Regions from separate parts of the Ruegeria sp. S84 genome, predicted to be linked through region 2. Evidence: riboswitches for the same ligand, from Rfam matches in the RefSeq annotation. Region 2 holds a riboswitch; the other holds the start of a gene.
What was found. Region 2 has a riboswitch for cobalamin ahead of AC1DFB_RS17640 (hypothetical protein). Riboswitches for the same ligand answer to the same signal wherever they lie in the genome.
Positions count from the first base shown of each region.

Region 1: it holds a riboswitch for cobalamin, as region 2 does, so the genes downstream of both, AC1DFB_RS03785 (DUF1636 family protein) here and AC1DFB_RS17640 (hypothetical protein) in region 2, are expected to answer to the same signal.

Region 1 is NZ_CM152618.1:744,567-748,816, forward strand. Features, by position in the region: gene cobN (cobaltochelatase subunit CobN) at 1-132, opposite strand, end outside; gene cobW (cobalamin biosynthesis protein CobW) at 138-1,193, opposite strand; gene AC1DFB_RS03785 (DUF1636 family protein) at 1,190-1,570, opposite strand; cobalamin riboswitch at 1,656-1,862, opposite strand; gene AC1DFB_RS03790 (NAD(P)-dependent oxidoreductase) at 2,007-2,954, shown strand; gene AC1DFB_RS03795 (glycosyltransferase family 2 protein) at 3,069-4,076, shown strand; gene AC1DFB_RS03800 (class I SAM-dependent methyltransferase) at 4,069-4,250, shown strand, end outside.
Region 2 is NZ_CM152618.1:3,521,886-3,526,135, forward strand. Features, by position in the region: gene AC1DFB_RS17630 (DNA polymerase III subunit gamma/tau) at 1-430, opposite strand, end outside; gene AC1DFB_RS17635 (phosphatase domain-containing protein) at 603-1,103, shown strand; gene AC1DFB_RS17640 (hypothetical protein) at 1,108-1,515, opposite strand; cobalamin riboswitch at 1,607-1,827, opposite strand; gene AC1DFB_RS17645 (alpha/beta hydrolase family protein) at 1,949-2,806, shown strand; gene rsgA (ribosome small subunit-dependent GTPase A) at 2,843-3,871, opposite strand; RNA gene ffs (signal recognition particle sRNA small type) at 4,031-4,129, opposite strand; gene AC1DFB_RS17660 (bifunctional 2',3'-cyclic-nucleotide 2'-phosphodiesterase/3'-nucleotidase) at 4,168-4,250, opposite strand, start outside.

The sequences.
Region 1 (4,250 bases), 970 kb from region 2:
CCATCCCGCCGCGAAAGCGCCAAGGTCACTGTCGGAAAAGGACAGCACCACCAGGTCCGCCGGGCTCTGGCCCAGATCGGTCGGGGTCTCGGTTTCTTCGAGCCCATGGCTTTCGCGGAAGACGACGTGCATAGGTCTTACTCGGCAGCCTCGGTTACACCCACGAGGATATCGCGGATCTCGGCCTCTTTGATATCGTCATGCTCGGCAATGACCACAAGGCGCGAGCGACGGTCTTCGCCGGGCTCCCACGGGCGGTCATATTGGTGACGCACGCGCGCACCGACGGCCTGAACCAGTAGGCGCATGGGCTTGCCCTGAACGGCGGCATAGCCTTTGACGCGCAGGATATTCAACTCGTTGGCCAATCGTTCAATCTTGGCGACCAGATCAATCGGATCGGTTTGCTCGGGCAGTTCAACGATGATGCTTTCGAAATCGTCATGCTCGTGATCGTGATGGCCGTCGTGATGGCTGGGACGCGCGTCCATGTCATCCTCGGCCGCGGCTTCTAGACCCAGCACGACGCGGACGTCCACGGCACCCTCAGCCACTTCGACTACGGGCAGGGGGCGGGGCGCTTCGGCGGCGATGATCTCTTTCGCTTTCGCAACGCCTTCCGGGCCAGCCAGATCGGGCTTGGTCAGCAGAATGATGTCGGCGCAGGAAATCTGATCCTCGAACACCTCGGACAAGGGAGTTTCATGATCAATCGAGTCATCTGCCATGCGTTGCGCATCCACCGCCTCGACATTCGGAGCAAACCGACCAGCGGCCACAGCCTCGGCATCGGCCAGAGCAATCACGCCATCGACGGTGATTTTCGAGCGGATATCGGGCCAGTCGAACGCCTTCAGCAGCGGTTTTGGCAGGGCAAGACCGGAGGTTTCGATCAGGATGTGATCAGGGCGCGGCTCTAGTGCCATCAGGGCTTCGATGGTCGGGATGAAATCATCGGCCACGGTGCAGCAGATGCAACCATTGGCCAGTTCCATGATGTTTTCCGCGGGGCAATCAGGAATGGCGCAGGATTTCAGGATATCGCCATCGACGCCGACATCGCCGAATTCGTTGACGACCACCGCCAGACGCTTGCCCTGCGGGTTCTGCATCAGGTGTCGCACCAAAGTGGTTTTGCCCGAGCCCAAAAAGCCGGTGATCACAGTGACGGGGAGTTTCTCAAGATTGCTCATTTCAGGGCTCCAATCGGGGGAATGCGGGCCGCACAGTTTTTGCGGAAATGTTCGGGACGTTCGCGCCATTTGACCAAACCGTCCTCGGTGGCGAGGTATTTGGCTGCGCCTTCGACGATGGTTTCGACATGGTCGATCTCGTTCAAATGCTCATACACGAAAGTCCAGCGATCCGGTCCTCCGCGTAGCACGATCGAGCAGCCTTCATCGCAATTCGACAGGCATTCCACAGCTTTCAATGTAATGCCTTCGGGCAGGCCCGCCTGTTCAAGCGCCTTGTGCAGCAACGTGCCGGGGCGCTGGGCGTCATCCTCGACAGGCAGCCCGCGACGGCAGGTAGTGCAAACCAACAGTTCGACCGGTGCGGTCTCGGTCATGTCTCTCATCCCCCCAAATCCTCTTCGTGGGGGACGGGGTTTCATGCGGGCCGATCACAGCCCCACACCGGAACACCCCGTCCGGTTTCATCTTCGGGCGTTGGCAGGTCTCCCGGCTTGCGGATGTCAGAGGAGGCCTCTGTCGGATGTCCCGCCTTCCCGGCCATACTGCCAGTGGCTTTGGGCACCCTCTCCGGTCACGGTCGCGGGGGCGGCTGCGTTTGACGGCAAAAACCGCTGACGCATTCCCTTTTCATCTGCTCTCGCAGACACCAACGAAAGGGACATGCGGCAGGGCAGGGTTGCTTGTCAAGCGAGTCGCGCCGATCCGTGAAAAAGCGGATAAAAAGCGACCTGTCGGGGTCGCTGGGCGGCATGATACTTCTGCAACGACGTGCTGGCATGGCAGCAAGATGCGAACAGGAGGATACCGCGCATGAAAGTAGGGTTTATCGGGCTGGGGAATGTAGGGGGCAAGCTATCTGGATCGCTGCTACGAAACGGTATCGATCTGACGGTTCATGACCTGAACCCGGATCTGGTGACCGAATTCGTCGCCAAGGGTGCCAAAGCCGCCAAAAGCCCGGCGCAACTGATGCGCGATTGCGATGCTGTTATAACCTGTTTGCCTTCTCCTGCGGCCTCGGATGCGGTGATGCAGGAAATGTTGCCAGAGGTCGGCCCTGGCAAAATCTGGATGGAAATGTCGACCACCGACGAAGCCGAAGTCAAACGCCTTGGCGCAATGGTCATCGAACGAGGCGGCGCAGCGGTGGATTGCCCGGTTTCGGGCGGATGTCACCGGGCAGCGACGGGTAATATCTCGATCTTCGCAGGCTGTGATCGTGAGACTTTTGAACGTATCCTGCCATTCCTGACCACCATGGGGCGGCGCATTTTGCACACGGGCGATCTGGGCTCGGCCTCTGTTCTGAAGGTGTTGACCAATTATCTGGCGACCGCCAACCTGATCACCTGTGCCGAGGCATTGGTGACAGCCAAGGCCGCCGGCATGGACCTTGGAACCACCTATGAGGCGATCAAGATATCGTCAGGCACATCCTTCGTGCACGAGACCGAAAGTCAGGTCATCCTGAACGGCTCGCGCGATATTTCCTTCACCATGGACCTGGTGAAAAAAGATATCGGTCTGTTTCAGGAGGTCGCCGACCGTGCCGGAGTTCCCCTTGAGATAAACCCATTGATGATTAAGATTTTCGAAGATGGCATCGCGCGATATGGTGAGCGTGAACTGTCCCCGAACATCATCAGGCGGCTAGAGGACGCGACCGGACTGGAGATCCAGGCGCCAGGGTTCCCAACCGAGATGCTGGACGACGAGCCAGAAGAACCGGGTTACGAGGTGATCCCGCAGAATCGGTAGATCAAATAATCGGCAAGCGTTGCGGCTGTCTGGCGACCTGGTTGGACAAAATTCTGGGGCTATTCTAAACAGGTCGACAGGAGTCCGACACCGGCACAGGCAAGAGAACAACTTATGACGAATGAGACCTTTCTCATCGTAACAACGATGAAAAACGAAGGGCCTTTCATGATCGATTGGGTGGCCTACAACCACGCAATCGGTTTTGATGACATTCTGATTTATACCAATGATTGCGCTGATGGTACCGATGCCATGGGCAAACGGTTGCAAGCGCTTGGCTGGGCTCACCACGAACGAAACAGGCTGGGTCCGCGCGCCGCGCCGCAGGTTCGTGCATTTTCGCTTGCGCGGAATCACCCAAGCTATCTGTCATCGGATTGGATTCTCAGTTTGGATGTGGACGAGTATATCAATATCCGTTTACCCAATAGTGATATAAGAAGCCTCGTTGAGGCCAGCGGCGTGGCGGACGCGATCTCGATCTGCTGGCGCATGTTCGGAAACGCGGGTCAGAACGATTTCGTTGATCGACCTGTACCTGAGACTTTCTTTCTGGCCGCCAACGAAGACGGCTATCCGCATCACCGGACCAAAGGGTTCAAAACGCTGTTCCGCAACAACGGAAAATTCAGCCGTTTTCGCGCCCATCGTCCCAGGATCAATCCAGAAGATGCACCGAACCCTGACGCGCCATACGAAGGCGTGTTGTGGCGGGATTCGGGCGGGAACCTCTACCCAGCAGACCAAGTGAAATGGAAAGCATGGCGTGGTTTCAGCCATGAATTCGCGCGCATTCATCATTATGCTGTGCGCAGCACTGATAGCTTTTTGGTCAAGCGCGACCGTGGGCGCACCAATCATGTGGGGCAGGATCAAGGGCTCAAATACTGGCTCATGATGAACCACAATGATGTTGAGGATCGCTCAATTCTGGAACACATGCCGGCTATGCACGACATCAAAGCTGAGATGATGGCAGATCCGCAATTGGCAGACCTCCATCACCAAGCATGTGAGTGGCACAGATCGAAAGCCGAAGAATTGAGAGCCAGACCGGACTGGGTTGATCTGGTTGAAGCGTTGCAAAATTCCTCTACCGGAGAAGACGTCTATGGGTGAAGCTGTATCTGCTGAGGATCGCCGCAAGAAGCAAGCTGAGCAGCGCGAGCGGAAGGATTCCCTGCGGCGCGAAATGCTCAAGACCATGCCGCATGGACGGCTGAGCGTTGAAATTGGCGTTTGGAAGGGCGAGTTTTCGCGGATTCTGCTGGAAGAGCTGCAGCCCTCGAAATT
Region 2 (4,250 bases):
TCGATAGCATGTGAACCTCGTCGATGATATAGATCTTGTAGCGCGCGGATGCAGCGCGATAGCGTACGCTGTCGATGATCTCGCGGATGTCATTGACACCGGTGCGGCTGGCGGCGTCCATCTCCATCACATCGACATGGCGGCCCTCCATGATGGCTACGCAGTGTTCACATTGACCGCAGGGTTCGGTGGTAGGGCCGCCGCTGCCATCGGGACCGATGCAGTTCATACCCTTGGCTATGATCCGAGCGGTCGTCGTCTTGCCGGTACCGCGGATGCCGGTCATGATGAAGGCCTGCGCGATCCGGTCCGCCTCGAAGGCGTTTTTTAGAGTGCGCACCATGGCGTCCTGACCGACCAGATCGGCAAAGGTTTCGGGGCGGTATTTGCGGGCAAGAACCTGGTAGGCGGGGCTGGGCGTCTCGGTCATGTCTGCTCTGTCGGATTCGCGTTACGCCGCAGCGTAGAGGCCCCCGCCGCCCGCGTCCACAGCCAGCCGGGACGATTTTCATTTTGGAATGCGTGGGTATGCGGCTAAAATCCACTCTATTCTATTTACTGGACCAGTATGTTGTTGGGTGAAGTTTGTTTGGGGGGAGATTATGTCGCAACTGGTGGTTTATGCGTTGCAGGTCGGCGGAGGCACCTTGGCCTTGTCCTCGATGCCTGGGCGTGGAGGAACGTATGCAGAAGACCTTGATCTTATCGCAGACTGGAAGCCCGGGCTTGTGATCTCGATGACGACTGAGGTTGAGATGATTCAGGATGGTGCGCGGAATTTTGGCGCTGATATTCAGGGGCGTGCCAGCAGATGGGTGCATTTGCCGATCGAAGATTTTGGCACGCCACCCAAGGAGATTGTGGAGCGCTGGCCCCGCGTTGGCGCGACTGCCCGTCAGGCGTTGTCAGGTGGTGGCCGTGTGCTAGTGCATTGCCGTGGTGGCTGTGGCCGATCCGGGATGGTGGTTCTGCGTCTGATGGTTGAATGCGGTGAACGGCCTGAGGCGGCATTGAAGCGATTGCGTACGGTGCGTCCTTGCGCAGTCGAGACAAATGCCCAGATGCTTTGGGCCGTTGAACCGGCCCGTGTTCAAGCCGTTTGACGGCCTAGACACCAACATGTGGCGAGATTTCGCCACCGGTATGTGGTACCAGAAGCGAAGCCTCAAGCATGGCGCACGGATGGTTCCTCAGCAGGTCAGAGGGCAGGCTGCTGAACTCGGTCCCGAACATCATGTCAGCGTAGTCATCAAGCCGGTCGATCGCAGTTTCAGGATCGGCGCCGCAGAATACGCGGATCTGATCACATTGGGCGCGAAAGCGGGCGGTACACCCCTCTGGGCAGTGCGACAGGTCTATGCTGCCTTCAATTTCGAACTCAGGTTTTGTGATCGGCTGTGCAGACGACATGGCCTGCGTCAGAGCCCGCGCCATCTGCGCCAATGCGGGGCAGGGTGCGCCAGTACGTTGGCACACGGTCGCCGTGAATTCGTGTGTTTTGGTCTTCCAGATCATCAATGCGCCCTCCGCGCGCAAGGCTAGGGCGTGGCACAGGTTGGTCGTTGCGGAGCACGATCAAACCCGTCCCGGACACCCCGCCCGAGTTTCGGTTCTACATCCGATGGCAGGTCTCCTGACTTGCGGGTCATCGCTTTGCCGACCTTCCCAGCTTTCAAGGCCAGTGGTATCTCGGCATTGCTCTCCGCTTACAGTTGCGGGGGCAGTCTCGGACTAGGTTCTTTCCGGATTTATCCGGGCAGAACCGCACCGTGTTCCCTTTTCATCCCGGCCCGATTGGGCGCGAGAACCATCGCGCCATGGCTAGCGGCTGCGCCGTGCCCGAGTCAAGAAGATTGCGTCAGGCAAGTGACGTACGGTCCAGCCACGTCAACCTTGACTTGAGGCGCTTCGGGTGAACTGATCAGTTCAGTCGGTATTGGAGGGCACCATGTTGGTCACGCAGCTGGCGGTTGTGACCGAGGATTTTCAGATCCCGTCCGACCCGGCAATGTTGTCGGCGCGGCTTTACCGTCCGGTTGCCGACCCCGAAAAGGTGGTCGTCATAAACGGTGCGACTGGGGTGCCGAGGGATTACTATCAGTACTTCGCCCGATGGCTTGCCGAAGAACAGGGCATGGCCTGCCTGACCTATGACTACCGGGATTTTGGTCACTCTTTGGTGGGTTCGCAAAAGCGGTCAAATGTCACCATGGCCGATTGGGCGTTGATCGACATTCCAGCCGCCCGGGCCGAGATGCGCCGACGGTTTCCGCAGGCCAAGCTATGGAGCATCGGTCATTCCTTGGGCGGAATGTTTGGCCCGATCCAACCCGATATCGATCAGATTGACAGGATGATCTGTGTCTGTTCGGGTCTGGTAACGCTGGCGGATCACCCTTGGCCTTATCGCGCTTTGGCGGCGTTGTTCTGGTATGGTCACGCGCCGCTGGTGGTCAAGGCGCTTGGCTACCTGCCCGGGCGGTTGGTCGGGTTTGGATCGGACCTGCCTGCCCAAGTCTATTGGCAATGGCGCAAATGGTGCACCGCCCCCAAAAGCTATGTGCCAGAGATCAGCACGACACTGCCCGCCGCCCGCTGGAAAGATTTGGGCAAACGTGTCGATCTGTTTACCTTCGCAGATGATGAAATGGTGCCGCCGGATGCTGTCTGGCGTCTTGCCGATCTCTATGGACCCAAAGCCGGGCGCCATCTGCTTGCACCAAGCGAATTCGGAGTGTCCAAGATCGGCCATATCGGTGCATTCGCAAGACGGAATGCGGCAGTCTGGCCTAGGCTGATCGCCTGATAGCGCTGGGCACCGGTAGGTCGGTGCCCAGCTTCGTTATAGCCCTTTACGGGATTTTTTCTCGTGCATCACGCTGCGCACCATCTTGCCGAAAGCCTTGTCACGGGCGCGGGCCTGCGCCACCGAAGCGGAATTGTGTTGGTCTTCGCGCCGCAGCTTGCGCCAGCGGTCCAGCCGCGCGGGATCAAGCGTACCAGCGTCGATTGCCGCCTGCACCGCACATCCGGGCTCAGACTCGTGCTGACAATCCGAGAAGCGGCAATCCAGGCTGAGGTCTGAGATGTCCGAGAACACCTCATCCAACCCCTCTTGCGCATCTAGCAGACGTAACGCGCGCATGCCGGGCGTATCGATCAGCCAACCGCCGTTGCGCATGCGATGCAAGGCGCGTGCCGTTGTCGTGTGCCTGCCGCGCGCATCGTCTTCACGGATACCTGCGGTGGCCTGATCCTGCCCCGTCATCCCGTTGGCGAGCGTCGTTTTCCCAACGCCGGATGATCCAAGCAAGGCGCTGGTTTGTCCTTTCGGACACCACGACAGAACTTGTTCGAGACCGCCGTGATCCAGCGCGTTGACCGCAAGTACCGTCAGAAACGGGGCGAGCGATTGGGCCTGATCTACATAAAGGCTCGGATCATCGCACATGTCCGACTTGGTCAGAACGACCACCGGATAGCAGCCTGCCTGATGCGCCAGCGCAAGATACCGCTCCAAACGTGGCAGATTGAAATCGGCGTTGCAGGAACTGACGATGAACAGCACATCAACATTTGCAGCGATCAGCTGCGCCGCTGCCCCTGTACCTGCGGCCCGGCGCTGCAGCAGGCTGCGCCGGTCCAGCACGCGGCGTATGCGTTTGTTTTCATCCGCCAGAACCCAATCCCCAACGGCATATGCGCCGGTTGATTGATCCAGAGATAACAAAGGCGATTCACCTTCAGGGCTCAGCCCGATCAGTCGATCCCGGTGTACGGCCGAGATGCGATACGGTAGAAGTGACGGATCAGCCGTATGCTGAGCCGCGAAATGAGAGGACCATCCGAGGTCCGATAAGGAAAGTAACATTGGTCTGCCTGTGATCAGAAACAGCAATCCCGCCGGATGGCAATCGCGCATCCGCTGGTGATGTGTTCAGGCAGTCAGTTGATCGGAAAGGATCAGAACCGGTCTGCCCGAAGGGAATTTGCTACAATCATAAACGCCCTCCTGCGGCTGATGGGTTCTAAGTGAGAGGTTGGACATCGACCCAAGCGGGGCTCGTTGTGGCTGCTTCCTTCCGGACCTGACCAGGTTGGCGAGGCGCTCGCCCGCGCCAACCTCTCAAAGCCGATATAGGTGCATCCCCTGAAAATGGCAACCCGTCAGAAGGTCAGATGAATACGCATGAAACCATCCGCATCGTCGGGCAGAATGCGTGGATGATACTCAGCAAGCTCTGCAACAT